Regions from separate parts of the uncultured Anaerofustis sp. genome, predicted to be linked through region 3. Evidence: predicted binding sites of a transcription regulator. Region 3 holds the regulator's gene; each other region holds the start of a gene.

Region 1 (8,316 bases), 160 kb from region 3:
GTTGCACTTTCCCATGACGCAAAGTTACTAATTTTAGATGAAGCTACGAGCGGACTTGACCCTATAGTAAGAGATGAAATACTGGATTTGTTTTACGATTTTACAAGAGACGAAAGTCACTCGATCTTAATTTCTTCACATATCGTTTCCGACCTTGAAAAGTTATGTGATTATATAGCATTTCTTCATAAAGGAAAATTATTATTTGTGGAAGAAAAGGATATTCTTCTTGAAAATTATAGGATACTGAAATGCAGTAATGCAGAATTCGACGATGTTGATAGAGATGCAATAAAAGGTTTGAGAAGAACAGATTACGGAGTAGAGGCTTTGGTTATAAAGGATATGGTAAACCCTGCTTTTAAACTCGAAAAGCCGAATATTGAAGATATTATTGTATTTATGGCTAAGGAGGTTAAATAAATGAAAGGTCTGATTATTAAAGATTTATATGAGCTTATAAAGCAATGCAGGTTTGTACTTTTATTGTGTTTGATTTATATGATAATATCCATAATGGGTGAAAGCTCGACATTTTTCTTGGCTTTTGCAATAGTATTTATCTCAATGCTTCCTATTACCGTTATGGCTTATGATGAAAAAAGCAAGTGGGATAGTTATGCTATCACGATGCCTTATACGAGAAAAGAAATGGTTTTAAGCAAGTATATATTATCTCTAATTGGTATATTTTCTATGAGTATATTATATTTAATACTCAGGGGAGGAACATTTTTGATTATTGACGGCAACTTATCGATGTTACCGGAAATGATTACTTCTATGCTTCCTATGATATTGGTCGCGATACTATTCAGTTCCGTAAATTTTCCGATTATATTCAAATTCGGAGCTGAAAAGGGAAGACTTGCAATGATAATCCTTTGTGCTTTAGTAGGAGGGATATTCGGAGCTACGGCTGCCGGTGCAGAAGAGAGCGGAGATATCTTTGTTAGGATATTTCCCAGTATACCAAATATAGTATATCCTATTGCAGCAGTGGTTTTACTTATGGTTTCATTTTTGATTTCGGTAAAAGTATATGAAAAAAGAGAATTATAAAACTTTAAAGACATCTTAATAAGGTGTCTTTTTTATGGGGCACTACGCCTCACTGCGTGAGATTTCGCGCCCCATAGTCAACTTGCAATAAAGTATGGATTTTAAAATTAACTCATGATAAAATCTAAATACTATAATAAAGGAGAGAGAATATGAAAATATATAATATAAACAAGAATAATAAAAATATTTCCGTTATCGAAAGTGAGGATATACTTATAAATGATGTTGATTCCGGACTGGACTTTGCTATGGAAGTTTCAAATATGACGGGAATAAGTAATATAATCATAAATAAAGAAGCTGTTGATGATATCCTTTTTGATTTGAAGAATAAAATACTTGGGGAATTACTTCAAAAATATATCAATTATAATATAAAGTTTGCTGTAATAGGAGATTTTTCAAAGTTCAAAAGTAAGGCTTTGAATGATTTTATATATGAGAGCAACAATGGCAGAAATTTCTTTTTCTTAGAAGATATTAATACTGCCGTTGAAAAGATGACTGAATAATCTTCAAGCGTAAACATGGATTATAAGAGATATATTGTAATAATTGTAACGTTTTATTAGAAAATAAAATATAATGATACAAAATAATAAAAATATTAATTAAAATTAGCACTCTCCTCTTGACAGTGCTAAAGAAAAGTGGTATATTATACTTGAACAAAGAGGAGGACCTTTCAAAAAAGATTCAAATCCAAGTAGTTCAAAATTTGGGAAACATTTAATATGATAGGAGGAATGACTTATGATGTTACCTAGAATTTTGTCAGAAAGCTTATTTGATGATTTAATGGACTTTCCTTTAGAAAAAGATTTCTTTGACGGTAAAAATCCTTTATACGGAAAACATGAAAAGAACCTTATGAAGACCGATGTCAGAGAAAAAGACAATAATTATGAAGTAGATATTGATTTACCGGGTTTTAAAAAAGACCAAATTTCAGCTGAATTAAAAGACGGATATCTAACAATCAGTGCCAGTAAAGACCTTGACAAGGAAGAAAAAGACAAAGAAGGAAAGTACATCAGAAGAGAACGATACAGCGGTTCCTGTGCCAGAAGCTTTTATGTGGGAAGTGATGTCAAGGAAGATGAAATCAGTGCTAAATTTGAAGACGGAATATTAAAAATAGTTATCCCTAAGAAAGATGTAAAAGAAATAGAAGGAAAACGAATGATTTCGATCGAGGGATAATATACAAATAGAAAGGACTGTCCTTTGACAGTCCTTTTATTATTCTTTATTTATAAGGGTGATACCAATACATATCAGAGATAAACTTAGAAGTTTAATACTGTCTCCGGTATTCATTTTACCCATTACATTTAGTACAAATGTACCTACGGAGAGTGCAAATCCGACACATTTAAAAATAAGCATTATAGTATCTTTTATATTTGATTTTTTTATTTCATTTTGAGTATCGTTTCCTGAGTTACTTCCAAGCAATTTATTGGGGTCGATATCCAATATTTCCGATAATTTCGGTATCAATGATATATCGGGATAAGAAAGCCCTCTTTCCCATTTTGATACTGCTTTATCCGTTATATTTAATTTATTCGCAAGTTCCTGTTGAGTCATGTTTTTTTCTTTTCTCAGACTGCTTATAAGCCTGCCCATTTCGTTGTCCATTTTAATGCTCCTTTATCTTTGTTTAATTATATTATAAATTATCATTAAAATAAAGGATATCCATACAAAGTAGAAATTGGTAAACCTATGGTTTAGTTCCTATTTATAAAAAAGAAATCCTTATTTGTAAGGATTTCTCAAGGTCATTATTCAAAAATCTTATCTTGTTCTCGTCTTAATTTTACGACAAGAGAATCTTCATCGAGTATAACATCATCGTATGTTACTACTTCGCCTTTTTTAACATCTTTTGCCATAACCGTATTTGAATTTATAAGTCCTATGGGAAGAGCATTAAATTCTTTTGCGATTTCTCTTTTATCTATTGTACCATAAGTAGAAAATCCGCCGATACCATCGATTTTTTCACCTTTCTTAAGGTCTTTTTTAGCAACCGTTATCGTTTCGCATACCAAACCTTTCATAGGAACTATTGTATTTGCTTTGTCCAGTACTGCTCTTGCTATTGTAAGAGGTGTTTCCATTCCGCATAAATGATAAGGTCTGTATAATACATAGTTCGGACCGTCACCTATTCTTAGATATTGAAGTTCGTGATGAACGAATTCAAGGTCTGTTGAGATTATGCAGAATACTCCGGGAGCGATTCCGTTTACCCATTCCACAACTCCGTAATTATTTAAAATACCACCTTCTTCTTTTAAAGATAATATTTTAACCAATTCTTTTATATCGCTCTTTGGTCCGTGACCTCCTCTTACATCCGGAACGAGCCCTGTAGAGTTTGCCATACAGCAAAGTTCAACCATATTTTTTGTTCCGTCCGAGAATGAACACTGCATTTTAGGACTAACGCCTCTGCTTATTGCGTAATCTCTTATACTGTCAGGTGTACATGAGTGATCTACTTCATTGTTTTTACCCTTTCCAATGACTTTGATATCGAATGCTAACGCTTCGCAGAAATCAAACATTTCCTTTACTGCACCCGGTTCGTCTCCGGCACTTCCTGTATAGATAACACCTGCTTTATCCGCTTTTTGTTTTAGTATAGGTCCCACTACCACGTCTGCTTCAACGTCAAGCATTACGATATGCTTTCCGTTATTTATCGTATCTATAGCTATTTCTGCCCCGATATCCGTAAAACCCGTAGCGTCAACTACTGCGTCTGTGCCTTCTACGAATGAAGCTATGCTTTTATCCTCGCTGACAACGATTTTACCTTTATTGATAGCGTCGTTTGCTTGTGATAATTTGTTTGTTATTATGTAGTCATCTTTTGTGATATTTGATTTTGTGAATGCGTATAAAACTTTATCTACATCTATATCACAAATAACGGAAGGTGTCATTCCCTTCATTTTATAAAGCTGACTTATCAATCCTCTTCCCATTTGTCCTGCACCTACAATACCTACTCTTATAGGTTTGTTATTTTCTTGCAGTTCTTTTAATCTGTAATTCATACCTAGCATAAATTTGTTTCCTCTTTCCTCTTAAACTTTTTACAAATCCCCTCAAATTTGTACATATTTAAGCAGGATAATTATAACACCATATTTTATAATTATACAAATTTTAATTAAATTCTAATTAATATGATATATGATAATGCTTTTAAAATAAGCAAAATTTCACTATCTATAAAAAATAAACTTTTGTAATAAATATTGATATTAAAGGGACATTGACATATAATATAATAGTTAAAAAATAGCATTAAAAGGAAACTTATTTATGGAAAATAATAAAAAGAATAAAAGTAAGATTATCGTCATTTCGATTGTAGCTGCTATCGTGATTGTAACAAATCTGCTTACTTTTTTAATAACATCTTCATGTAATCTTGCAATAGGGAATAAAGTTTTAATAAATACGCCTAGCATTACTAGTGCTAAGAATATCACAAAGTTGGTTTCTCTTGAAAAATTACTAAAGGAAGATTACTATACAAATTTAGACGAACAAAAATTATGGGATTATGCGTTTAAGGGGTTATATGCGGGGACAGGAGATCCGTACTCCACTTATTATACCGAAGAAGAATTTACTTCTTATACCGAAGGATTTGACAGTGATTATTCCGGTGTCGGTATACAAATAATGAATAATGAAAACAGTCAAGTAATAGTCGATTCTGTATTTCAAGGCTCCCCCGCGGAAAAATCGGGTATGAAAGCAGGGGATATAATAATAAAAGTAGATGATATGGATACCACAAAAGCTTCAACTTCGGATGTTTCTAAAAAATTAAGAGGTAAAACACATACAAAGGTAACGGTTACCGTTCTTAGAGATAAAAAAGAAATAACTATGGAAATCACCAGAGACAATATTGATATGAAGAGGGTCTCAGGTAAAATGATAGGTGATTTGGGTTATATAAAAATAACTGAATTTACCGATAAAGTCGGAAAACAATTTACCAATTATTATAATGATTATACCAATAAGAATATGAAAGGTCTTATTATCGACTTGAGAGATAATCCCGGCGGACTTGTAAACGAAGCTACCGAAATAGCTAATTTATTATTAAAAGAAAACAGTACTATTATTTCTACGACGAACAAATCCGGAAAGACTCAGACGGTAAAAGATACGACGAGTGAATATGCTAAAGTTCCAATTGTTGTATTAATAAATGAAAATTCTGCCTCATCTTCGGAAATTTTATCTTGTGCATTACAGGATAATAAAATGGCTACGATAATGGGCGTTAAATCATACGGAAAAGGAATAATCCAAGAGGTGAAATCTCTACTTGACGGTTCGGGCGTTACCATAACTTCCGATGAGTACGTTAGCCCTTCCGGACATAAAATTCATAAAAAAGGTATTACGCCTGATGAAACAGTAAAACTTGATAGTAAGAAATCATTAAATCAATTATCTGATAAAGAAGATAATCAACTACAAAGCGCTATAAAATATTTAAAACAAAATATAAAATAATAAAAGGAGCAAGAATATGGGATACAAATATGTAATATTCGATCTGGACGGAACAATCGTTGATTCACAGCTTGGAAGCTGCAAGGGATTTCAAGGGGCACTTAAAGCGTACGGCGTGGAAGAAAGCTTGGAAAACATTAAAAAATTGCTGGGACCTCCTCTTTCAAAGACTATCATTACAAAATACGGTTTTAGTGAAGAAGACGGAAAAGCAGCTATGAAACTTCATTTTGAATATTTGAAAACCAAAGGTATATTTGACGCTGAGTATTACGATGGGATGTTTGAAATGCTGGATAAGTTAAAGGAAAATGGTATAAAAATTGCGATAGCAACCAATAAACCCGAAGAAATATCCATAAAACAATTAGAACATTTAAAATTGAAAGACTATTTTGATTTTATTGTCGGAAATAATGAAGCACAAAATAGAGGAACAAAAGCAGAATTTATTAAAATGGCAATGGACGCTATAGGTGTAGAGGATAAAAAAGAAGCAGTAATGGTAGGGGACAGATATAATGACCTTGAAGGCGGAGTTGAAAATGGACTTGATACCATAGGTGTTACTTACGGATATGGATCAGTAGAGGAAATCGAAGGATGTAATCCTACTCATATCGCTAAAACTCCTTTGGATATTGCCGATATTGTATTAGGATAGGTAGATATTATGGGATATAAATATATAGTATTTGATTTAGACGGAACAATATTAGACTCACATGAAGGAATATGTATATGCTTTCAGCAAGCACTTAAATCAGCCGGTATTGATGAAAGTATTAATAATATAAGAAAACTTTTAGGACCTCCCCTTTCAAGAACCATTATTACAAAATATGGTTTAAGTGAAGAAGAAGGGGCTGCTGCAATGAAAATACATATGAAGAGACTCAAAGAAAAGGGAATATATGAATGTAAAATTTACAAAGGTATTCCAAAGCTTTTAAAGACTCTTAAAGAGAATGGTATCAAAATGGCGATAGCTACTAATAAGCCCGAAGAACCTTCTATTTTACAGCTTGAACATTTTGATTTAGCTCAGTATTTTGAAATCATTATCGGTAATGATTATACTCAAACGAGAGGTACAAAAGGCGACTTTATCAGAATGACACTTGAACATATGGGTGTAGAAGATAAAAAAGAAGCAGTAATGGTAGGGGACAGATATAATGACCTTGAAGGCGGAGTAGAAAACGGACTCGATACTATAGGTGTTACTTACGGATACGGCTCCAAAGATGAAATCGATAAGTGTAACCCTACTCATATTACGGATACGCCGCTTGGTATACTCGATATAGTTTTGTAAAAGAATAAAAAGACCGATTATCGGTCTTTTTTATTCTTGTTTTGTGTTACATTCAGGGCAGACATAATGAATATTTAAGTCATATGATGTTATGTTATCTACCGAGTGCTCTTCTATTATTTTATCAAAATCTTTTATAACGATATCTTTTAATTTACCGCATTCATCACAAATAAGATGGTCGTGATTATTTATATTTTTATCAAATCTGTCCGGAGCGTTATGTATTTCAACTTTTCTTATTTCGCCGTCTCTGACCATTAGATTTAAATTTCTATATATCGTTCCAATAGCGATATTGGGCATTTCTCTTTTTGCCGATTCATATATTTCTTCTGCTGATAAATGTTCTTTGGAATTTGTAATGATACTATAAATAAGCCTTCTTTGTTTAGTCATATTTATATACCTCACTATTTTTGTTTATATTATTATAACATATACAAACCTCTGCATACAATATATTTCTTAGCATTATTATAGGGAATAGATATAAATTTATTTTTTATGTATTAATTATATTAAAATTTTATTAAAAAAAATAACATGACACAGATAAACAAAGTTTTTTATGGAAAAGCTTTATTATTCTATAAAAGGAAATAAGGTGACGAAGTGTTAAGTGGAATTTTTAAAAATAAAGCGTTTATTTTAGCGTGTTTACTTATATTTAATTTTTCTATTCCAATAAGTATAAAAAACCATATAGATGAAAAAACTAAAAATGCAGCTATATATAAAGATATTTTAAAACAAAGTGTTGCGGTGATGAATGATAATGCGGCAAAAGAAGAAAAAAAAGGAAGTTCTTATGGCTTTACAAAAAACATACTTGTATCTGCACTCCCTTTTTTACATTTAAATGAGACAGGCTATGAAGAAGTTAAAATAAAAAAGGATACGACAAACGATACAAAGGATGATACATCTAAACTGGTAGCAGCCAAGAAGAAGATGAATGACAGCACAGCTACCGACAATAAAGCGACAAATAAGCCGCTTGTTTTGATATATCACACCCATGCCACTGAATCTTTTAAAGATAAAACGAATAAAGGGACGTATCGTTCAAGGAATAATAATGAAAATATGGTTGCGGTCGGTAAGGAAATGGTTGACGTACTTAAAAATGAATATGGTATAGAAAGTATTCACGATACATCTCAGCATGATTACCCGAGTTATAACGCCGCTTATGATAATTCTTTAAAGAGTGCGGAGAAAATATTAAAAGATAATCCGAGTATAAAATACGTCTTTGATATACATAGAGATGGTCTTCCATCTTCAAATAATAATATGAAATATAAAGCAAAAGTAGGAAGCACAAATGTTGCTAAGGTGATGATAGTGTTAGGTATGGATCATAA
Region 2 (8,316 bases), on a different contig from region 3:
ATGTTCCGCGTCAGCCGAAATGGTCAGAGAATATGTTAAGCTTGGGATGTATATCTCTTTTTCGGGAAGTCTTACCTTTAAGAATGCAAACAATGTTAGAGAATCAGCAAAGGCTGCACCTCTCGATAAACTTTTGATAGAAACTGACTGTCCTTATCTTACTCCCGTACCTTTCAGAGGAAAGAGGAACAAGCCCTCTTATGTGGAATACACCGCAAGGATGCTTGCTGAGGTAAAAGGGGTTAGTTATGAAGAAATCATAGAGATAACAAATAAGAATGCAAAAGAAATATTTGATATAAAATAAACGCCGTATGGCGTTTTTTGTTTAGGGGCGCGGAATCTGCCGAAGGCAGGCGTAGTGCCCCGAGATAATTAGAATAAATAATATATTTTTTATTTCAACATAATATATCCTATTAAATATATTATTATTTCATATTAAATTATAAAAAAGCACCCTTTAGGGGTGCTTTTATTCGTTATCGCAAATAAGACATCTATATCTTATTTGTGATTTTATTAACATATAAACAAATTATTTTATTTAAAGGATTTTATATTCTATAGTTTTGGTAAGCTGTCAAAACCTTTTTGTAACATTTCGTCAGTGATTTCGGTATCGCTCATTTCCCCTGCGTTATACTGCATATAAGCAGTCATATCGAAGTAACCTGTTCCTGTTAGTCCGAATACGATATTCTTTGCTTCTCCCGTCTCTTTGCATTTAAGGGCTTCATCCATGGCTACTTTGATAGCATGAGATGATTCCGGAGCGGGAAGTATACCTTCCACTCTTGCGAATTCTTCTGCGGCTTTAAATACTTCCGTTTGTGAAACTGTTCTTGCTTCGTCTAAGATACCGTCATGATATAATTTAGACACTATAGGGCTCATACCATGATATCTCAGTCCGCCTGCATGATTTGGTGAAGGGATAAATCCCGCACCTAGTGTATACATCTTTGCAAGAGGTGTCGTTTTTCCCGTATCGCAGAAATCATAAGCATACTTTCCTCTTGTCATTGAAGGACATGACTGAGGTTCGACTGCGATAAAGTGAATATCGTTTTTGCCTTGGATTTTTTCTCCTGCGAATATTCCTATAAGTCCACCCAGGTTAGAGCCTCCTCCCGCACATCCTATCATGATGTCAGGTTTGATGTCGTATTTTTCAAGGGCTGCTTTTGTCTCTAAACCTATAATGCTTTGATGCATTACTACATGGTCAAGAACAGAACCCAGTACATACTTATAATTGTTTTTAACCGCTTCTTCTACAGCTTCCGAAATAGCACATCCAAGGCTTCCGCCTGTTCCCGGATTTTCAGCTAATATCTTTCTTCCGATTTCCGTAGTTTCTGATGGTGAAGGGATAACTTCTCCTCCGTAAGTTTGAATAACTGCTTTTCTGTATGGTTTTTGTTCACTGGATACTTTTACCATATAAACTTTTAAAGGTAAGTCAAAGTATGCACACGCCATTGACATCGCGGTACCCCATTGACCTGCTCCCGTTTCTGTGGTAAGACCTTTTACACCTTGTTTCTTTGCATAATATGTTTGAGCTATTGCAGTGTTTAACTTATGTGAACCTGATGTATTTGTGCCTTCGTATTTATAGTAAATATGTGCAGGTGTATCCAAATATTTTTCTAAAAAGTAAGCTCTTACCAATGGGGACGGTCTGTACATCTTATAAAAATCCCTGATTTCCTGAGGGATATCGAAGTATCTCGTAGTGGTATCAAGTTCCTGATCTACAAGTTCATCACAAAAGATAGGTCTAAGTTCATCTCTTGTTATTGGCTGACCTGTTCCCGGATTTAGGAACGGTTCATGCTGTTCCTTCATGTCTGCTTTTATGTTATACCATTTTTTAGGCATCTCGTCTTCGCTTAAATAAATTTTGTAAGGTATTTCTTTGTTTTTCATTTTTACTTCTCCTTTTCTTTTTATAAAAAAAACTCCTATCCCTGTAAGGGACAAGAGTTATATTTCCTGCGGTACCACCCAAATTGCTTAAAATAAGCCGCTTTGTCATATACTATCATATATGCTTCCTTTATAACGGGCGAAGATCCCGTCAGCAAATACTCTCAAATTTTGATTTGTTCGCTGCCCGAAGTAAGTCCATTCGATAAATTTATATCTGCCGATTTCCACCACACATCGGCTCTCTATGAAATATAATTATTTATTTACTACTCTTACTTATATGGTTTGTTCATAATTGATTTTTTTCATCATAATCCATTTTTTTGTAATTGTCAAGAAAATTTAGATATTTTTTTGTTTTTAATGCTCTTAGACCGATGATATAAATTTATAAAATCATTTATAAATAGTCTTTTTTGTATTATTAAAATATAGTATTGGAAGTTTTAATTTATTTTTAAATGCAATATTTACGGTCTTCCAAATGTTTTCGTCATTTATTTTCGTGTTTAATAATCACTGTCTACCAAAAAGATAGATTACATTTTAACAATTAAAATAAATATAAATTAATGCTAATTATATTTATATCGGTTTTATCGATTACTAAAATATTTTATTATATATTATTCATCTATTATCTTTCATTTACTGTTGTGTCTTTAAAGTTAAATGTTTGTTCAGTAGTTTCATATTTTAGTCTGAAAATTTTTAATATGATTTGGTTGGACATTAAATATTATTTTTTTATTTAATAAAATTTATAAGGAAGTCTTTCTTATGTATGAAAACTATTTCTATATACTGATAAAGATTGTTTTTTTATTTATCTCATGTTAGAGATTGAAAATCAAAAAATGTATTTTTCCTGTTATTTTTTTCTTTATAATTTTGATTTATTATTAATTATATATGTATTTTTCTCGTATCTTGTTAAATAAGTTATGCTTATTATAACTTTTTCAAGTTGTTTTATAGGATTAAAATCGAAATTTCTTATATAGAAAATATTTAAAATTAATTAGGTCGTAAAAATTCAAAATCATAATATGGTTTTGGTTCATTGAGATATCCTCTATAAAGAATAATTTATGTTCTATAAATAAACTTATTTAGTTGGTTTAAATATTTTTATTAAATAGATATTTTTTGATGAAATATAAATACATATTCGTTTTTGATTTTAAATATTTGTATAATCAGTTTGTTTAAGTATTGAATATAAAACTGTCACTTAAATCAAATATGAACGTTTTTAAGAATTTAGAAATTTTTTTAATAGCTTAAATATATAAAAATGAATATGTATATGTAAAATATAATAAATTACAAAATCATTAAGTGTTTTCAATTATTGGGTTTAATGTATTTTATACGGAAGTAAATAGGATTTTAAATACTATTTATTTTTTTTATAAATCTTTAAATATTTTTGTTAAAAGTGTTGACAATATATAATAAATGAATATAATAACATATGAACAGATATTCATATATAAAATAAGGAGAGATGAATATGGCAGCAAAAATTGAAACATGTGAACTTAAACATGTTCACAAAGATATAGTAAAACAAGTACACGATAAAATGCCCGATGAAGAAGAGCTATATGATTTGGCAGAGCTTTTTAAAGTGTTCGGAGACAGTACAAGGATAAAGATTTTAAATGCCTTACTTGTAAGCGAAATGTGTGTATGCGATATTGCAAATATACTAAGTATGACGCAGTCCGCAGTATCTCATCAGCTTAAAAATCTTAAGAATGCAAGGCTTATAAAGAACAGAAAAGACGGAAAGACGGTTTTTTATTCACTTGCCGATGAACATGTGATGACTATACTAAATCAAGGTATAGACCATATAGAAGAATAATTTAATTTTAAAGGAGACATAAAAATGAAAAAGAAATTAAAAATGGACAATATCGACTGTGCACACTGTGCAATGGAAATGGAAGAAGAAATAAGAAAGATTGACGGAGTAAACAGTGCAAACATCAACTTCATGCTTCAAAAACTTACTTTGGATGCGGACGATGAAAGATTTGATGAAATTTTAGAAAAGGCAAAAAAGGCTGTCAAAGGAGTAGATGAAGACGCAGTAATCTTATAGACATAAGAGGAAAAGGTGAAAACATGGATAAGCAGAAAAAACAACTTTACAAAATCATAGTGGCTTTAATACTTTTCTTTCTCGGTTTTTTTCTAAAAAATGAAACCGCACAGAGCGTATTGTATTTGGCGGCTTATGTACTTGCCGGGTATGATGTATTATTAAAAGCCGTTAAAAATATATCAAAAGGGAAGGTATTTGACGAAAACTTTCTTATGGCAATCGCGTCAATCGGCTCTATAGTATTAAGCGACTATGCCGAGGGTGCTGCGGTTATGCTATTCTACCAAGTAGGGGAATATTTCCAAAGCTATGCGGTAAATAAATCCAGAAAGTCCATAGGAGATTTGATGGATATATGCCCTGATTATGCAAATATAGAAAAAGACGGACAAATAATCCAAGTAGACCCTGATGATATAGAAATCGGTAATGAAATTATAGTAAAACCGGGAGAGAAAGTTCCGTTGGATGGTATTATCATAAATGGTAATTCAACTCTCGATACTTCGGCTTTGACCGGAGAATCCGTTCCGAGAGAAGTCTGTGAAGGAGACGAAATCTTAAGCGGCTGTATAAATCTAAATGGTATTTTAAGGATAAAAGTAACCAAAGAATTCGATGAATCCACTGCGGCTAAAATACTTGAACTTATTGAAAATGCGAGCAGTGAAAAATCCAAGGCTGAAAACTTTATAACGGTATTTGCGAGATATTATACACCTATAGTGGTTACATGTGCATTGCTTCTTGCAGTACTTCCTCCTTTGATACTCGGTGAAGCTTTCAGCTCATGGATATACAGGGCTCTTATATTCCTTGTTATATCTTGTCCTTGTGCTCTTGTTATATCTATACCTCTCGGTTTCTTCGGCGGTATAGGTGCTGCAAGCAGCAGCGGGGTTTTAGTCAAAGGTTCAAACTACTTGGAAGCACTCTCAAAAAGTGAAATAATGGTATTCGATAAAACAGGTACGCTTACAAAAGGCGTATTCAAAGTAGAAGAAATAAATAATGAAGACGGTGTCGATGTTGATGAACTGATAGAAATTACGGCTTACGGGGAAGCTTTCTCAAATCACCCAATAGCTTTATCCGTAAAGGAAAGATATGGTAAGGATATCGATAATAACAGAGTAAGCGACGTAAAAGAGCTGGCTGGTTTCGGAGTCAAGGCTGTTGTCGATGAAAAAGAAGTTTTGGTCGGTAAATATGCTTTAATGAAAGAAAATAATATTGACGCATCGGAAGCAGATAGTATCGGGACCGTACTTTATGTAAGTAAAGACGGAAAATTCCTCGGAAGTCTTGTTTTAAGAGATGAAATAAAGGAAGATTCCAAAGAGGCAATAAAATCTCTTAAAGAAGCAGGGATAAAGAAGACTGTCATGCTTACCGGAGATAAAAAAGAAATCGGCGAATATGTAGGAAAAGAGCTTGGGCTCGATGAAGTTTATACTGAACTCCTTCCTATAGATAAAGTAAACAAAGTAAAAGAACTCATGGATAAGAAGTCTGAAAACGGAAAACTTGTGTTCGTCGGTGACGGACTTAACGATGCCCCTGTCCTCACTATGGCTGATATAGGTATAGCGATGGGCGGACTCGGAAGTGACGCCGCAATAGAAGCGAGTGACATCGTCATAATGACAGATGAACCAAGCAAGATAATGACGGGGTATAAGATTTCCAAGAAGACACTTAGTATCGTCAAAGAAAATATATTCATTGCATTATTTGTGAAAATCGGAGTCATGGCTCTCGGTGCATTGGGACTTGCAAATATGTGGGAAGCGATTTTCGCGGACGTCGGGGTGGCAGTTATAGCGATACTTAATTCTATCAGAGTTTTAAGGTACAGAGGATAAAGGTATCACTTTAAAATATCAAATAAAGAGCAGTTTCATCTGCTCTTTTTTTATATAAATGTTCATTATCGTCATAATATCCTTAAATGTTTATATTTAAAAGTATATAATCGTGAATATATATTTTCTTTTGAATAAATAATGGACAAATGGTATTAATAGTAGATATGAATTAGTTATTTTAAGGGCGCGGAATCTCGCAAAGCGAGGCGTAGTGCCCGAAAGAGAGCTGTCGATATAAAAATTAAAATAAGATTAAAATTTATAAAAGTTGCAATTTTTTTCTTAAATGGTATTGACAATAAATCTAAGTGTGCTAAAATACTATTAGCACTCAGGAAAGATGAGTGCTAATGAATAGAAGAGTAAGAAAATAATATAAATTATTAGGAGGAGTGAGTAAAAAATGAAATTACAACCACTTGGCGACAAAGTCGTGATAAAAGTAAAGGAAGAAGAAAAAACTACAGCAACAGGTATCATCTTACCTGATACAGCGAAGGAAAAACCTGTAATGGGTGAAATCGTTGCGGTTGGTTCCGGTGAAATCGTAGACGGTAAAAAAGTTGCATTAGACGTAAAAGAAGGCGACACTGTTATTTATTCCAAATATGCAGGTTCTGAAGTTAAATTGGAAGGCGAAGAATATCTTATTTTAAGACAAAGCGATATTTTAGCTATAGTAAAATAATTAGAGAGTAAGGAAAGGTGATATAAAATGGCAAAAGAAATTAAACATGGTATAGAAGCAAGAGAAGGTTTAAGAGCAGGTGTAGATAAATTAGCGGATACAGTTAAAGTAACACTCGGACCAAGAGGAAGAAACGTTGTTTTGGGTAAAAGTTTCGGTTCTCCGATAATCACAAACGACGGTGTAACTATCGCAAGAGAGATCGAACTTGAAGACCAATTTGAAAATATGGGAGCACAGCTTGTAAAAGAGGTTGCTACAAAGACAAATGATGTTGCCGGGGACGGTACAACAACCGCTACTATCCTTACACAGTCAATAATCAACGAAGGTCTTAAAAACGTAACTGCCGGTGCTAACCCAATGATACTTAAAAAAGGTATCGAAAAAGCAGTTGACACTTTCGTGGAAGAACTAAAGAAAATTTCAAAACCTGTAGAAGGCAAAAAAGCTATAGCACAAGTTGCTGCTATTTCTTCAGCTGATGAAACTGTAGGCGAACTTATTTCAGAAGCTATGGAAAAAGTAGGTAACGACGGTGTTATCACGATAGAAGAAGGTAAGTCAATGAAAGTTGAACTTGAATTTACCGAAGGTATGCAGTTCGACAGAGGTTATTTATCTGCTTATATGGCAACAGATGTTGAAAAAATGGAATGTGTATACGACAAACCATACATCCTTTTAACTGATAAGAAAATCGGTAACATGCAGGAAATCTTACCTGTATTAACTGAATTACAGCAAGCAGGCGGTAATTTATTAATTATTGCCGATGATATCGAAGGTGAAGCACTTTCTACATTGATAGTCAATAAACTTAGAGGTGTAATCAACTGTGTAGCTGTAAAAGCTCCGGGCTTCGGTGACAGAAGAAAAGCTATGTTGGATGATTTAGCTATTTTAACAGGCGGTACTGTAATCAGTGAAGAACTTGGTATGGACCTTAAATCAACAACACTTGATATGTTAGGTAGAGCAAGTCAAGTAAGAGTTGACAAAGAAAATACAATTATCGTTGAAGGTAAAGGTGACCAAGATAAAATAGAAGACAGAAGAAGTCAAATCAAAGCACAAATCCCTGAAACTACTTCAGAATATGATAAAGAAAAATTACAGGAAAGACTCGCTAAACTTTCAGGCGGCGTAGCAGTTATCCAAGTCGGTGCTGCGACAGAAACCGAAATGAAAGAAAAGAAATACAGGATCGAAGATGCTCTTAACGCTACAAGAGCTGCGGTTGAAGAAGGTATAGTACCGGGAGGCGGCAGCGCAATGATAGCTACTATCCCTGCAATCGACAAATTGATTGCTTCTCTTGAAGGAGACGAAAAGACAGGTGCTTCTATCATCAGAAGAGCTGTTGAAGCTCCAATCAGACAAATCGCTTACAACGCAGGAGTTGAAGGAAGTGTAGTAGTTGATAAATTATTGAATGAAGAAAAAGGCAAAGGTTTCGACGCTTATAACTTTAAATATGAAGATATGTTTGAAGCAGGTATCGTAGACCCAACCAAAGTTTCAAGATCGGCTATGCAAAATGCAGCAAGTGTAAGTGCGATGTTCTTGACAACAGAAGCAAGTGTTGCTGATATCAAATCAGAAGAAAACGCTCCTCAAATGACACCTCCTATGATGTAATAATCCGAACTTTTAAGAGATAAAAAGTTCCAAAAATCTCCGCTGGGCGCGGTGCCTTCGTTCGA
Region 3 (8,316 bases):
TTTAGCAAGTGGGCTGTCAGTATAAAGTTTATCGTTTATGCATTTTTAGCAAGTTTTATAGGCAGTGTAGTAGGTCTTTTTATCGGATTTACCTTAGTGCCTAAGATGATTTACAATGCTTATAGGATACTTTATAAAACTCCGGATTTAGCTACCGTTATCTACCCAAGTTATATACTTTTATCATTATTTATAGGCGTTATGTGTACGGTACTTAGTGCATATTTTGCATGTAACAGTGACCTTAAGGAAGTAAGTGCTAGTCTTCTCAGACCTAAGGTAATGAAAAGCGGAAGAAAAACTTTACTTGAAAAAATACCCGCTGTTTGGAATAAGATAAGTTTTAAATGGAAAATAACCATAAGAAACCTTGTAAGGTATAAGAAACGTCTTATTATGAGTGTTGTAGGAATAGGAGCATGCTGCGGTCTGTTGATTGCCGCATTTGGCATAAGGTATTCGGTTTCGGCTATCGTTGACCTTCAGTATAATACTATTTGGAATTACAATATGGAAACTTCTATTGAAAGTGACCTTTCAAACAAAGAGATAAATGATATCAAATATACTTATGATGATAATAAAGAAATCAAGGGCAGTAAGTTATTTTTTAAAGATACTTACAGTGTAGTTGGAAAGAATAAGGATTATTCGTTTTCTTTAATGGTTCCCATTGATAAGGATGCTGTAAATGATTATATTTACCTTAGTGATTATGAAACCGGCGATAAGATAAACATGCCTAAAAGCGGTGTAGTTATAACCAGCAGACTAAGTGAAATAGCAGATATCAAAAAAGGCGATATAATAAAAATCAAGGATCTGGATGATAAAGAGTACGATGTACCCGTAGTGAATATTATCAATAATTATGTTTATCATTACATGTTTTTGAGTGAAGATTATTATAAAACCATAGTAGATGAGGATATTAAACCAAATCTTATTTTATCAAGGCTCAATAAAAACGATGAAAGTACTTATGATAAATTGAGTGAGACATTGCTTAAAGATGAAAATATAAGCAGTATTGAATTCAATGAAAGAGTCGCTGAAAATTTTGCAGGTCAGTTAGATAGTATGGATTTTGTCATTGTAGTTATAATAGTCGCCGCAGGTATGCTTGCATTTGTGGTAATGTTTAATCTGGATAATATAAATGTCAGTGAGAGAATAAGAGAAATTGCAACCATTAAAGTTCTCGGATTTTATAATAATGAAGTAAACTTTTATATAGTAAGAGAAAATATTATTTTAAATATCATTGGAATAATAGTTGGGTGTATAGTCGGGAAATATTTTCATAGATATTTGATTGATACCGTTTCAGTTGATTTTGTCCAATTTTATAAAGGGATCCAGCTGTCGAGTTATATATTTGGAATTATACTGACAATAGTATTTGCATTCATAGTTAACCTTTTCCTAAAAAAGACTCTTAAAAAAATCAATATGGTAGAATCACTTAAAAGCGTGGAATAAAAGAGAAGTTTTGCTTCTCTTTTTTATATTATTATTTAATAATATAAATTAATAAAATATAAGATTTTCTTCCTATTTTTCTTTCTTTTTTAGTTTTTATTTGATAAATTAATATGTATTGTTTTCATAGTCTATAGAGTAAATATAGTACATTGTGCTGTGCGTAATTTATTTAAAATAAGGTAAAGATTAAAATACAATTAAAAATGAAAATTAATTTTATAATCTATTGACAAAGTATTTTCTTGGTGGTATATTTATGACAGTGTTAGCACTCATGTTTAAGGAGTGCTAATAAGAAGGAGAAAGGAAAATGAACTGGGACGATAGAAAGTTTAACATTTTAAGAGCTATCATAAATGATTATATCAAAACAGCCGAGCCTGTAGGTTCAAGGACATTAGAGAAAAAGTATAATCTCGGTGTGTCTTCGGCAACTATCAGAAATGAGATGTCGGACCTCGAAGAAATGGGGTTTTTAATAAAGCCACATACTTCTGCCGGAAGAATTCCTTCTACCAGCGCATATAGATTATATGTTGATAATTTCATGAAAAAGAATGCTTTGGAGTCTGAAATCAGAGAGGCTGTCAGAGCGGAATATGATAACTATATGCTTGAACTTAATAATACAATAGAAAAAACTTTAAATATACTTACTAAAATGACTAATTACACATCACTGGTTATGGCACCTAGATTATCTTCTCTTAATGTAAAAGATGTTAAGATCGTTTTTATAGAAGAAGATAGGGTAATGCTTATAGTAGTTACCAAAGAAGGACTTATAAAAAATTCTGAAATAAGACTTAAAACTTATGTGACACTCGAAGAGATAGAAAGAATCAATAATGCTCTTACTACTATAATAAAGAACAGACCGGCAAATGAAGCAGTCAACTTATTAAGTGAATTGGTTGAAGGGTTAAGTGAGACGGAAAACAGGATACTATCGGAAATAATGCCGGTATTCAGAAGTTTGGTTGAAAATACGAATTCGTCAAAGATATATGCCAGAGGAGTTAGTAAAATTCTCAATTTCCCGGAATTCGGAGATATAGAAAGAGCAAAACATTTTATAGATTCTGTCAACAGTAAAGAGGCTCTTGAAAGTGCTATTTCGGTTGACAGTGATGATGGTGATATTCATATAGTGATAGGAAATGAAAATAAGGTTGAGGACTTTAACGATTGTTCCATTATAACCGCAAATTATAAATTGAACGGTAAAACGGTGGGAACGATAGGAGTTATAGGACCAACCAGAATGAATTATGATTACGCAGTTTCTACACTTGATTTTTTAAGTGATGAACTTACCAAACATATAACGAAAATTTTTAAAAAGTGAGGTAACTAAATGAGTAATGATAATATAAAAGATATAAATGAACTCAGAAAAGAAAAAGAAGAAAGAGAAAAGAAGAAGTATATGAGTAAAGATGAAAACAAAGAGATCAATCAGGATGAAGTGAAAGAAGAAACGGCTGAGAAAGTAAAAAAAGAAAATGAGCCTGAAGAAAAAGAGGAAGTCAAGGAAGAAAGCATGGAAGAAAAATATGATAAATTAAATGACAGCTATATGAGACTCTTGGCTGACTTTGATAATTACAAAAAAAGAGCAAGTAAAGATAAAGAAGCTATGATTATATATTCAACATCTAAGTTTGCGGAAGGTTTGTTTCCTATAATTGATAATTTTAAGAGGGCTTTGGATAGTGAAGCTGATAAAAAAAGCGGTTTTTATGAGGGTGTAAATATGATATTTACACAGCTGACCGAATTACTTAAAAATGAAGGTATAGAAACAATAGAAGCTCTTGATGAAAAATTTGATCCAAATAAACACTATGCGGTAGCGGTGGAAAAATTGGATGACAAAGATGACGATATCATTCTTGAAGTTTTTCAAGATGGATATATATACAAAGAAAAAGTCTTAAGACCAAGTATGGTCAAAGTAAATAAGTTAAAATAAAGGAATAAGGAGAGTAAGAAAGATGAGTAAAGAAAAGATTATAGGTATCGATTTAGGTACTACAAATTCATGTGTATCAGTATTGGAAGGCGGCGAAGCCGTTGTTATAGCAAATGCGGAAGGTGCAAGAACCACACCATCAGTAGTTGCATTTACAAATGATGGAGAAAGACTAATAGGTCAAGTTGCTAAAAACCAAGCAGTAACAAATCCGGAAAAGACAGTTGCTTCAATCAAGAGACATATGGGAAGCGATTATAAAGTTGATATCGAAGGCAAGAAATATACACCGCAGGAAATTTCTGCTTTTGTACTTCAAAAGCTTAAAAAAGATGCAGAAAGTTACTTAGGACAAACAGTTTCTAAAGCAGTTATTACAGTTCCTGCTTATTTCTCAGATGCTCAAAGACAGGCTACAAAAGATGCCGGTAAGATTGCGGGTCTTGAAGTTCTTAGAATTATCAACGAACCTACAGCAGCAGCTTTAGCTTATGGTCTTGATAAAGAACAAAGTCAAACGGTAATGATTTTCGACCTTGGCGGCGGTACATTCGACGTATCAATCCTTGAACTTGCAGACGGAGTATTCGAAGTTAAGGCTACAAACGGTAACAACCACTTAGGCGGAGATGATTTTGATAATAAAATAATCGATTACTTAGTCAGTGAATTCAAGAAATCAAACGGTATTGATTTAAGCGGAGATAAAATGGCTATGCAAAGACTTAAAGAAAGTGCAGAAAAAGCTAAGATTGAACTTTCAAGCAAAACGACAGCGCAAATCAATATTCCATTTATTACAATGGATGCAGCAGGTCCAAAACATTTAGATGTGACACTTACAAGAGCTAAATTTGATGAACTTACAGCAGATCTTGTAGAAGCTACAATGGAACCTGTAAGAAAAGCTATTGCAGACTCAGGTCTATCAGCAAGCGAAATCCATAAAATCGTGTTGGTCGGAGGTTCTACAAGAATTCCTGCAGTACAAGAAGCAGTTAAGAAAATTACAGGAAAAGATGCGGACAAAGGCATCAACCCTGATGAATGTGTTGCTATCGGTGCGGCTATTCAAGGCGGGGTACTTGCAGGTGATGTTCAGGATGTATTACTTCTTGACGTAACTCCGTTATCACTCGGTATCGAAACTCTTGGCGGAGTATTTACAAAATTAATCGAAAGAAATACAACTATACCTACAAAGAAAAGTCAAGTATTCTCTACAGCGGCAGACGGTCAAACGGCGGTAGATATCCACGTACTTCAAGGTGAAAGAGGTATGGCAAGCGGAAATAAAACTTTGGGACGTTTCCAATTAACTGGAATTCCATCAGCTCCTAGAGGAGTGCCACAAATCGAAGTTACTTTTGATATCGACGCTAACGGTATCGTAAATGTTACAGCTAAGGATTTAGGTACAGGAAAAGAACAAAACGTAGTAATCCAGTCTTCTTCAAATATGAGTCAGGAAGATATTGATAAAGCAGTTAAAGAAGCTGAACAATATGCAAGCGAAGACAAAGCTAAGGAAGAAGAAATCACTGTTAGAAATAATGCAGACGCAGCAGTATACAATGCTGAAAAGACATTAAAAGACCTAGGAGACAAAGTAACAGACAAAGAAAAAGCTCCTGTAGACGAAGCTATCAAAGATCTAAAAGAAAAATTAGAAGGTTCTGATGTTGAAGCAATCAAAACAGCAACAGAAAAATTAAGTGAAGCTTTATACCCAATCGCTGAAAAATTATATGCTGAACAAGCTCAGAACGGTGCAGGTGCGGCTCAAGGCACAGATGCAGGAAACAACAGCGAAACTAAAGAAGACGATAACGTAGTAGATGCAGATTACGAAGTAGTAGATGACGACGACAAATAAAATGTCTAACTTCACCCTGCCCAAACCGCAGGGTGATTTTTCATAATATATAAGGGAGTAAATAATAATGTCAAAAAGAGATTATTACGAGGTTTTAGGAGTAGATAAAAGTGCCGGCGAAGACGAGATAAAAAAAGCATACAGAAAACTCGCTATGAAATATCATCCGGACAGAAACCCTGATGATAAAGAAGCGGAAGAGAAATTTAAAGAAATAAACGAAGCATACGAAGTTTTATCCGATCCTGATAAAAAATCCAAATATGATCAATTCGGACATGATGCGTTCGACCCGAATATGGGCGGTGCAGGCTTTGGAGGTGCCGGGTTCGGCGGCTTTGAAGATATGTTTGGTGATATATTCGGCTCTATGTTCGGCGGAGGTTTTAGCGGGGGCGGTGCCTCAAGACAAAACGTTCGACAAAAGGGCAGAGATTTAAGGGTCAATTTGACACTTTCTTTTGAAGATGCTGTTTTCGGATGTAAAAAAGAAATCAAAATAAGAAGGACCGAAACTTGCGATACTTGTTCAGGAAAAGGTGCAGTAAACGACTCTGATATCAAAACCTGCGATAAGTGTCATGGTACAGGTCAGGTAAGAGTAACTCAGCAAAGTTTATTTGGAACAGTTCAGACAGTAAAAACTTGTGATGAATGTAACGGTACAGGTAAGAAAATAGTCAATCCTTGTAAGACTTGCGGGGGAACTGGTAATGTTAAGAAACAAAGAACTCTTTCTATAAGGATCCCTGCAGGAGTAGATACCGGAAGTGTACTTCCTCTCAGAGGAGAAGGCGAAGCAGGAAAGAACGGCGGACCTAACGGAGATGTTTATATTTATATTTCGGTTAAACCCCATGCTATATTTACAAGAGAAGAAAATGACATATACTGCAAGATCCCAATTACATTTGTTCAGGCTGCTTTAGGGGATAGTATAATGGTTCCTACTGTAGACGGTAAAGTTAAGCTTAAAATTCCTGAAGGAACACAGTCAGGTCAGGTATTCAAGCTTAAAGGCAAAGGGGTACAAAATCCTAACGGATTTGGTAAAGGGAATGAATACGTTGAAATCAAAGTTGAAGTTCCAAAGAACTTAAATGAAAAGCAAAAAGCAAAATTAAGGGAATTTTCGGATATTTCAAGCGATAAAAACAACGAGCAAAGCAAAGGCTTTTGGGATAAAGTAAAAGATAATTTTAAGTAAAAAGACCGCCTAAGCGGTCTTTTTTGTGTCATAATTGGATTTATTAATTCTTTACATTAATATATTATTAATGTGTTTACTTTCATTATTTATTAAATCAAACTTCATCTACTGTCTCATATGCTAAAAGAAAAAAAAGATTAAAGTTATCAATATTACTAAAAATAAGTAGAACAGTTTTCTTGATTTAAATATATAAATACTTATGATAATCAATATTTAATCGTATTTAATAATACCTTTATTTTTAAGTATTTTTATTATATAATTTAAAGGTAATTACTTTTAGGAGATTTGATATGTATAAGTATGTAGTTTTTGATTTGGACGGTACGCTGATAGATACGTCTGAAGGCACAGTTAAAATGTTTAAAAAATCTTTAAATCATGCCGGAATATTTGATACTGATGAAAATATAAAAGCTTTGATCGGTCCGCCTCTTACCAGAAGGCTTGTAAATGATTTTGGGCTAAGCGAAGAAAGAGCCAGAGAAGCCGTAGATGTGGGAAATAAGTATTTTTTTGAAAAAGGTGTTTATGAATGTCATACCTTTGATAATATGATAGACACATTGGAAGAATTAAAAGAGCGCGGTATTAAAATGTCTGTTGCAACAAGTCAGCCTGAAGAAACAGCTTTGATTGAAATGGAACATGTAGGGATACATAATTATTTTGAGACTATAGAAGCGAATAATTTATATCAAACAAAGGGAACGAAGAGTGATTTTATTAAAACGTGTTTAAAAACTATGAATGTTAAAGATAAATTAGATGCGATCATGATAGGCGATAAACGTCCGGATATATTAGGCGGAAAAGATAATGACCTTGATACTATAGGAGTGCTTTACGGGTATGGGGATTTAAAAGAAATAAAAGATAGTGAACCAACTCATATAGCCGATTTGCCGGTCGATATACCTAATATAATTTTAGGTTAGTTTTTAGCTGTTTTTTCTTGACACTCGGTGAATAAATATATAAAATTATAAGTTAAGGAAAAGCGTATTATTATAAGCTTTTTGAGCTTTTTAGGATAAAAAAGGAATGGAGTAAGATATGATATTTGAAGATTTAAATAAAAATAGTGTCAAAGATATGGAGAAAGAAGTATCTAAATACTGGGAAGATATAGATATACTAAAAAGATCTATTGAAACAAGAGAAGGATGCGAAAACTTTGTATTTTATGAAGGACCTCCTACAGCAAACGGTAAACCCGGTATTCATCATGTTATCGCAAGGACTCTTAAAGACAGCGTATGTAAGTTTAAAAATATGCAGGGATACAGAGTTAAGAGAAAAGCTGGTTGGGATACACATGGGCTTCCGGTTGAGATCGAAGTTGAAAAGACTTTAAATATGAACGGAAAGGGTGATATTGAAAAATATGGTATTGCCGAGTTCAATAAAAAATGCAGAGAAAGTGTTTTCACATATGAAGCTCTATGGAGAGATATGACAAAGAGAATGGGTTACTTTATAGATCTTGATGATCCATATATTACTCTTGATAATAATTATATAGAATCTGTATGGTGGATTTTAAAAGAGTTTTTTGATGCAGGTTTGATTTATGAGGGTCATAAAATATTACCTTACTGTCCTAGATGCGGAACGGGACTTGCTTCTCACGAAGTTGCACAGGGATATCAAAATATCAAGACCAATTCCGTTTATGTAGCATTCAAGATAAAAGGTAAAGATGAGTATTTCTTGGTTTGGACAACCACCCCTTGGACACTTCCTTCAAACGTTGCTCTTTGTGTA

Evidence for each region. Region 3 encodes HrcA, which represses chaperone genes, less so after heat shock. Its sites were predicted from a motif close to TGTTAGCACTCNNNNNNNNNGAGTGCTAACA; they were not measured.
Region 1: the regulator HrcA is predicted to act here: its motif matches at 1,681-1,711, upstream of Q0516_RS05740 (Hsp20/alpha crystallin family protein).
Region 2: the regulator HrcA is predicted to act here: its motif matches at 6,245-6,275, upstream of groES (co-chaperone GroES).

The regions. Positions count from the first base shown of each region.
Region 1 covers NZ_CALHFB010000039.1:198,257-206,572, reverse strand. The annotation lists gene Q0516_RS05755 (ABC transporter ATP-binding protein) at 1-423, shown strand, start outside; gene Q0516_RS05750 (ABC-2 transporter permease) at 424-1,062, shown strand; gene Q0516_RS05745 (DUF4180 domain-containing protein) at 1,215-1,577, shown strand; gene Q0516_RS05740 (Hsp20/alpha crystallin family protein) at 1,819-2,268, shown strand; gene Q0516_RS05735 (helix-turn-helix transcriptional regulator) at 2,308-2,709, opposite strand; gene Q0516_RS05730 (NAD(P)H-dependent oxidoreductase) at 2,856-4,148, opposite strand; gene Q0516_RS05725 (S41 family peptidase) at 4,411-5,628, shown strand; gene Q0516_RS05720 (HAD-IA family hydrolase) at 5,645-6,292, shown strand; gene Q0516_RS05715 (HAD hydrolase-like protein) at 6,302-6,946, shown strand; gene Q0516_RS05710 (Fur family transcriptional regulator) at 6,977-7,345, opposite strand; gene Q0516_RS05705 (stage II sporulation protein P) at 7,562-8,316, shown strand, end outside.
Region 2 covers NZ_CALHFB010000047.1:25,485-33,800, reverse strand. The annotation lists gene Q0516_RS08600 (TatD family hydrolase) at 1-307, shown strand, start outside; gene Q0516_RS08595 (TrpB-like pyridoxal phosphate-dependent enzyme) at 565-1,935, opposite strand; T-box leader at 1,979-2,227, opposite strand; gene Q0516_RS08590 (metalloregulator ArsR/SmtB family transcription factor) at 3,455-3,811, shown strand; gene Q0516_RS08585 (cation transporter) at 3,836-4,051, shown strand; gene Q0516_RS08580 (heavy metal translocating P-type ATPase) at 4,075-5,919, shown strand; gene groES (co-chaperone GroES) at 6,326-6,610, shown strand; gene groL (chaperonin GroEL) at 6,638-8,251, shown strand.
Region 3 covers NZ_CALHFB010000039.1:360,259-368,574, reverse strand. The annotation lists gene Q0516_RS06510 (FtsX-like permease family protein) at 1-1,482, shown strand, start outside; gene hrcA (heat-inducible transcriptional repressor HrcA) at 1,796-2,833, shown strand; gene grpE (nucleotide exchange factor GrpE) at 2,843-3,460, shown strand; gene dnaK (molecular chaperone DnaK) at 3,483-5,336, shown strand; gene dnaJ (molecular chaperone DnaJ) at 5,404-6,543, shown strand; gene Q0516_RS06485 (HAD hydrolase-like protein) at 6,843-7,487, shown strand; gene ileS (isoleucine--tRNA ligase) at 7,606-8,316, shown strand, end outside.